Regions from separate parts of the Viridibacillus sp. FSL H8-0110 genome, predicted to be linked through region 2. Evidence: a T-box and tRNA genes for the amino acid it is inferred to sense, from the RefSeq annotation. Region 2 holds a T-box; the other holds one or more tRNA genes.
What was found. The T-box of region 2 lies ahead of thrS (threonine--tRNA ligase). A T-box ahead of a tRNA ligase gene usually reads a tRNA of that ligase, here a tRNA-Thr.
Positions count from the first base shown of each region.

Region 1: it has a tRNA-Thr gene. The T-box ahead of thrS (threonine--tRNA ligase) is inferred to sense a tRNA for this amino acid. The anticodon was not compared.

Region 1 covers NZ_JBBOPJ010000001.1:109,365-112,861, reverse strand. Annotated here, with positions in the region: gene rocF (arginase) at 1-833, opposite strand, end outside; tRNA gene MHH98_RS00600 (tRNA-Lys) at 1,135-1,207, opposite strand; tRNA gene MHH98_RS00595 (tRNA-Gln) at 1,221-1,295, opposite strand; tRNA gene MHH98_RS00590 (tRNA-Tyr) at 1,328-1,411, opposite strand; tRNA gene MHH98_RS00585 (tRNA-Val) at 1,422-1,497, opposite strand; tRNA gene MHH98_RS00580 (tRNA-Glu) at 1,525-1,599, opposite strand; tRNA gene MHH98_RS00575 (tRNA-Thr) at 1,744-1,816, opposite strand; tRNA gene MHH98_RS00570 (tRNA-Asn) at 1,830-1,904, opposite strand; rRNA gene rrf (5S ribosomal RNA) at 2,742-2,857, opposite strand; rRNA gene MHH98_RS00560 (23S ribosomal RNA) at 2,986-3,497, opposite strand, start outside.
Region 2 covers NZ_JBBOPJ010000001.1:2,954,478-2,957,974, reverse strand. Annotated here, with positions in the region: gene MHH98_RS14800 (solute carrier family 23 protein) at 1-1,037, shown strand, start outside; gene MHH98_RS14795 (phosphoribosyltransferase family protein) at 1,055-1,594, shown strand; T-box leader at 1,690-1,930, shown strand; gene thrS (threonine--tRNA ligase) at 2,263-3,497, shown strand, end outside.

The sequences.
Region 1 (3,497 bases), 2.8 Mb from region 2:
AGGATTGGATTTACTTCTACAAATTCAGCTGAGGTAATCATTTCTGATTCATATAACATCTCCATCGCTAAATGGCTTTCACGATATGTAATACCTCCTGGAACAGGCGTCCCAACTCCTGGCGTGTAAAGCGGGTCTATTCCATCTAGATCCAGTGACAAATGCAATCCATCTACATTTTTCCCTCTCAAATAAATAATTGCATCTTGAATAACTTTAGTCATTCCCACTCTATCAATTTCATGCATGGTGTACACTTTAATTCCTTTTTCTTTTATTAATTCACGTTCCCCTGGATCCACCGAGCGAGCACCTATAATTACAATATTCTCAGGTTTCACTTTTGGAGCATAATCACGAATGTTTACCAGCTTTTCATGACCAAGTCCAATACTTACAGCTAGTGGCATACCATGAATATTACCAGATGGTGAAGTATCACCTGTATTCAAATCTGCATGTGCATCATACCAAATAACTCCTAAATTCTCATAATGGTCTGATAAACCTGCAAGTGTGCCTATTGCAATACTATGATCTCCACCAAGCACAAGCGGAAAATGATTTTGTAAAACGACATCATGTACCTTATTTGCAAGCTTTGTACTGGCTTCAGTTACAGCTGATAAATTTCGTAAGTTTGTATCAGCTGATACCTCACGCTCAGATATCCCAATCTCAATATCACCCTCGTCTATCACTTCATAGCCCATTGCTTCTAATCTTTCTACAGCGCCCGCATATCGGATCGCACTTGGTCCCATATCAACCCCACGACGTGTTTGACCAAGATCCATTGGTACACCTATTAATGAAACATTTAATTTATGCATTATTTTATTCCCCCTTTGTGTATTACCTATATTGTAAATGCTAGAATCATGTTGGCTCAACCCCACAAAATTCTGAATATTTATACAAAATATTAAACACTTAAATAGAGAACAAAGTTGCAACAAAAGTAAGTACTACACTATTGTTCAAATTGAATTTATCAGTAGTTATACAAAGTTACGCACTCTATTAAAAATACCCCTTGAAAAGTATAGGGGACCCCTTATTTTTTTACACTACTAACCACAAAAAAACCTCTCTCTACAAAGTGTAGAAAGAGGTTGAAATTTTATATGAAAGTGAGCCATGTAGGATTCGAACCTACGACCCTCTGATTAAAAGTCAGATGCTCTACCAACTGAGCTAATGGCTCATAAAATTAAAAATGGCTGGGGTACCTGGATTCGAACCAGGGCATGACGGAATCAAAATCCGTTGCCTTACCGCTTGGCTATACCCCAACAATGAATAATGAATATTTTATATAAAAAAATGGTGGAGGGGGACGGATTCGAACCGCCGAACCCGAAGGAGCGGATTTACAGTCCGCCGCGTTTAGCCTCTTCGCTACCCCTCCGAAAAAAATATGGTGGAGGATGACGGGATCGAACCGCCGACCCCCTGCTTGTAAGGCAGGTGCTCTCCCAGCTGAGCTAATCCTCCATGGATATGTAAAATAATTTTTAAAAATGGTGACCCCTACGGGATTCGAACCCGTGTTACCGCCGTGAAAGGGCGGTGTCTTAACCGCTTGACCAAGGGGCCATTAATGCTGTACTGCTTAAAACAGGACAAGAATTATATTAACACTATTTAAATAAAAATGCAATACTTTATTTAAAAAATATTAAAAAATTCATCTTACTAAACAAAATTCGATATTTTTCTACTTCTGGATAAATAATTGAAAGCTTCCAACCGGGCTCGAACCGGTGACCTCTTCCTTACCATGGAAGCACTCTACCTGCTGAGCTATGGAAGCATAGACAAAAAAATGGCTCCGAAGGTAGGACTCGAACCTACGACCGATCGGTTAACAGCCGATTGCTCTACCACTGAGCTACTTCGGAACAATAATATTATCGCTTCTTTAGATGTTACTTTTATCGAACACAAATATTATTATAACAGCATATTAAAACATTTCAAGCTATTTAAGGAAAAAAGTTTTAATTATTATGCATTTAAATATACCTATATTTTTTACAGCAATTCTAACTATCATAAAAACCCTATTTAAGCGTTTTAAGGCGTTTTAAGCGTAATCTAACGTTAGATTACCAACATATATCGATTATGCTCCTAAAGGCTATTAAAATGATATTTTCATAACAATTGGTGGACTATTTTCAATTTGGATTCTTATACTTTTATACACAAACTCCACTTTTCTGTATAATTCCTGCGCAACTATATTACCATCATTAGCTGCTAGAACTATTCCATTAATAAGCGGATATTTTCCTTTTATATACATCGGTAACTGAGATAGTATGTTTGTTGCATAACCTTTTCTATAATACAAATAATTTGTTAAGCATGAGCCTAATAAAATTGTATTGGAATTATCTGAATATGACTACACATCCAAATTATTATGTAAAACAAAGAAACTCAGCATTTCACAATTATAAAATGCAATAATTGGATGCCTGTCTATATCCGTTTTACACAACTCAAGAGTAGCTAATGGCGGATTTGTAAATTGGAGCTGATATTCAGTGATTCAATACTTATCTAATAACTCTGCACATCGATTGTATATGAAAATAAGTTGAAAACGAATTATCTGATGATAAAAAGTTCCATACGCAATATGGAGAAATCAAGAATTCCACAACCCTACCTATTATAACTATTTTCTAAATAAAAAAGCACAACTGATTAAATCAGCTGTGCTTTGATGTGCCTAGCAACGTCCTACTCTCACAGGGGGAAACCCCCAACTACCATCGGCGCTAAAGAGCTTAACTTCCGTGTTCGGCATGGGAACGGGTGTGACCTCTTTGCTATCGTCACTAGACTATTTTAAGACAAGAATTATTATATCACTTCACTTAGCTAAAAGCAAGTGTTTTTTAAACTTTTTTAATAAGTTTTTCTTGTTCTCTCAAAACTGGATAAATTACATTGAAGTTTGTTAAGTAAAATTTGGTTAAGTCCTCGATCTATTAGTATTCGTCAGCTCCGTATGTCGCCACACTTCCACCTCGAACCTATCTACCTCATCGTCTTTGAGGGATCTTACTTACTTGCGTAATGGGAAATCTCATCTTGAGGGGGGCTTCATGCTTAGATGCTTTCAGCACTTATCCCGTCCACACATAGCTACCCAGCGATGCCCTTGGCAGAACAACTGGTACACCAGCGGTGTGTCCATCCCGGTCCTCTCGTACTAAGGACAGCTCCTCTCAAATTTCCTACGCCCACGACGGATAGGGACCGAACTGTCTCACGACGTTCTGAACCCAGCTCGCGTACCGCTTTAATGGGCGAACAGCCCAACCCTTGGGACCGACTACAGCCCCAGGATGCGATGAGCCGACATCGAGGTGCCAAACCTCCCCGTCGATGTGGACTCTTGGGGGAGATAAGCCTGTTATCCCCGGGGTAGCTTTTATCCGTTGAGCGATGGCCCTTCCATGCGGAACCACCGGATCACT
Region 2 (3,497 bases):
TTCTAGCAGCATTAGGTGTGTTGCTAAACGGTTTACCGCAAGGATTACTTGCATTATCATTTGGTTTTGCATCTGTACCAACAGCCTTGGCATTCTTTATCGGAGCAATTGGTAACTCGGCTACAGGCTCTATTCCAGTAATATCTTATCAGGCAGAGACGATTACTGTAGCTGGAACTATGGGGAAAAATATGCGCGAGCGCTTATCGATGATCTTCTTCGGAGCAGCTTTAATGACTGTTATTGGATTATTTGGTTTTCTAGAAAAAATTGTTGATTTTATCGGACCAGTTATAACAAATGGTATGATGGCTGGTGTTGGCATCATGCTCGTGAAAGTATCCCTTGATATGACGAAAAATCATAAAGCAGTTGGGATCTCTTCTTTTGTCGTTGCAATCATTACATATATGGTTACAAAAGATCTAGTCTATACCATTCTTTTCTCAGTTATTATTTCAAGTGTTGTTGGTCATTTTACACAACAGGAAAAGACAACACAACAACCAGTGAAAGAAAAATTCGTTTTACAAAAGTTAACGCTTAATATTTCAGTTATTCGCGGAGCACTTGCGATGGTTACGTTAAATATTGGTGCCAATATCGCATTTGGTAAAATTAATGGTGCATTAGCAAATCAAGAGGTTAATGTCGATCATTTAACGGTTATTAGTAGCGTTGCAGATATGGTATCTGCCTTATTTGGCGGGGCACCAGTTGAAGTTGTAATTTCTGCTACTGCAAGTGCGCCACATGCGGTGTTTGCAGGTGTTTTGATGATGGTTATGATGGGTGTTATTTTATTATGTGGTCTACTGCCGAAAATTGGCCGTTTTATTCCGAGTTCAACAATTGCTGGCTTTTTATTCGTTCTAGGTGCAATTGTCACTTTACCAGGTAATGCGACAGCTGCATTTGCTGGTGGCGGGGATTCTGCTATTGTTGGTGGTATGACGATGGTTGTTACAGCCATATCTGATCCGTTTTTAGGTATGCTTTCAGGATTGATTATTGAATTTTTATTATCTATATTTTAATATAAGGAGCTATTAAAATGACGAACACATACACTTTACAAGTAGCAGGTTTAGAAAGAGATTTACCAATCATTCGATTAACAGAAAATTTAAGTATTGCTAGCTTTGTTATTTTAGGTGATGCAGAACTTTTAAGAGAAGCTTCACCATTATTAGTAGACAAGCTTCCTGAGGTGGATGTTATTGTAACAGCTGAAGCAAAGGGGATTCCATTAGCTTATGAAGTTACTAATCAATTAGGATTATCAGCTTATTATGTTGCACGAAAAACAGTTAAACCATATATGCAAAATCCATTGATGAATGAAGTGCATTCGATTACAACACAAGCAAAACAAACATTGTGCTTTGATCAAAAAGACGCGCTAGAGATTAAGGGAAAACGCGTTGCGATTATTGATGATGTGATTAGCACCGGGGAGTCTTTAAGAGCATTAGAAGAACTTGTTGAATTAGCTGGAGGAAATGTAGTAGCAAAAGCGGCCATCTTAGCAGAAGGAGATGCGGCTAAACGCGAGGATATTATTTTCTTAGAAGAATTACCACTTTTTGATTAAATAACCGATGGATTTTATTGAAAAATTCGTGAAAAATAAATAAATTTCTATTGACTAATGGGAAATAATACTATATAGTGGTAAAAATTATAATAATGAATGCAATGACAAGGATATGAGTATTTCATAACGGTTTATAGAGAGGGAAGGCTAGGCTGGAAACTTCCTAATACGGATGAATTATTTACCACCTTGGAGCAGTATTGGTGAAAAAAGAGTAATCAGTACCGTAGAAGCAACGATAATGCTTACACAAAGCCATCAATATGTAACTTATTGAGTTATGAGATGGAAATTTGGGTGGAACCACGGGTATTATACACACTCGTCCCTTCATGAGGGATGAGTGTGTTTTTTGTTTTTTTAAAAAAATATAGAATGCAATGATAAGGACACGAGTAATTCTAACCGCTTTACAGAGAGGGAAGGCAAGGCTGAAAACTTCCTAATGCGGATGAATTATTTACCACCTTGGAGCAGTATTGGTGAAAAAGAGTAATCAGTACCGTAGAAGCAACGATAAAGCTTACACAAAGCCATCAATATGTAACTTATTGAGTTATGAGATGGGAATTTGGGTGGAACCACGGGTATATGACACGCACTCGTCCCTTTATATAGGGATGTGTGCGTGTTTTTATTTTATAAAAAAATAGGAGTGAAGTGTTATGAGTCAAAAGGAAGTTTTGATTAAGTTTCCAGATGGACATCAAAAGCAGTATGTGCAGGGAGTATCATTAGGTGAAATTGCTAGTTCTATTAGTTCTAGTCTAAAAAAGAAATCGGTGGCGGGAGAAGTCAATGGCACACGATATGATTTGAATCGTAATATTACACATGATGCAGAAGTGGAGTTATTTGATTTAGAGTCAACAGCTGGTATAGAGATTATGAGGCATACTTCAGCTCATGTATTAGCTCAAGCAATTAGACGATTGTATGGTGATGTGAACTTAGGAGTAGGGCCAGTGATTGACAATGGTTTTTATTATGATGTTGATATGGAATGTATTATTACAGTGCAGGATTTAGCGAAAATAGAGAAAGAAATGTCTAAAATAATCGCTGAAAACATAGAGATTGCACGTGTTGAATTGTCACGTGAAGAGGCGAAAAAACTTTTTCAAAAAGATCCATTAAAGCTAGAGCTATTAGAAGACATTCCTCAAGATGAAATAGTAACAGTATATCGCCAAGGAGAATTTGTAGATTTGTGTCGAGGTCCGCATTTACCAGCAACTCGATTTATTAAAGCATTTAAATTAACACATATTTCAGGGGCATATTGGCGAGGGGATAGTAACAATAAAGTACTACAACGTATATATGGTGTGGCCTTTGCTACAAAAGAAAAGATGGAAGAATATTTTCATTTTGTAGAGGAAGCGCAAAAAAGAAATCATCGTAAACTAGGGAATGAATTAGAGTTATTTATGTTCTCTGAGGAAGCACCAGGTATGCCATTTTACCTTGCTAATGGGCAAATTATTCGAAATGAATTAGAAGTGTTTTTACGTAAGCTTCAGCATCAATATGATTATCAAGAAGTACGCACGCCATTTATGATGAATAAAAGATTATGGGAGCAATCCGGACATTGGGATCATTACAAAGAAAACATGTATTTTACAGAGGTAGATGATCAAGAATTTGCTTTGAAACCAATGAATTGTCCGGGACATATGCTGATTTTCAAAGATAAACGTCGGTCATATCGTGAACTTCCGATTCGAATGGCTGAATTTGGTCAAGTGCATCGACATGAATTTAGTGGAGCATTAAATGGTTTATTACGTGTTCGAACATTCTGCCAAGATGATGCACATATTTTTGTCAGACCGGATCAAATTGAAAATGAAATTTTACTAGCCTTACGTTTAATTGATCGTGTATACAAAACATT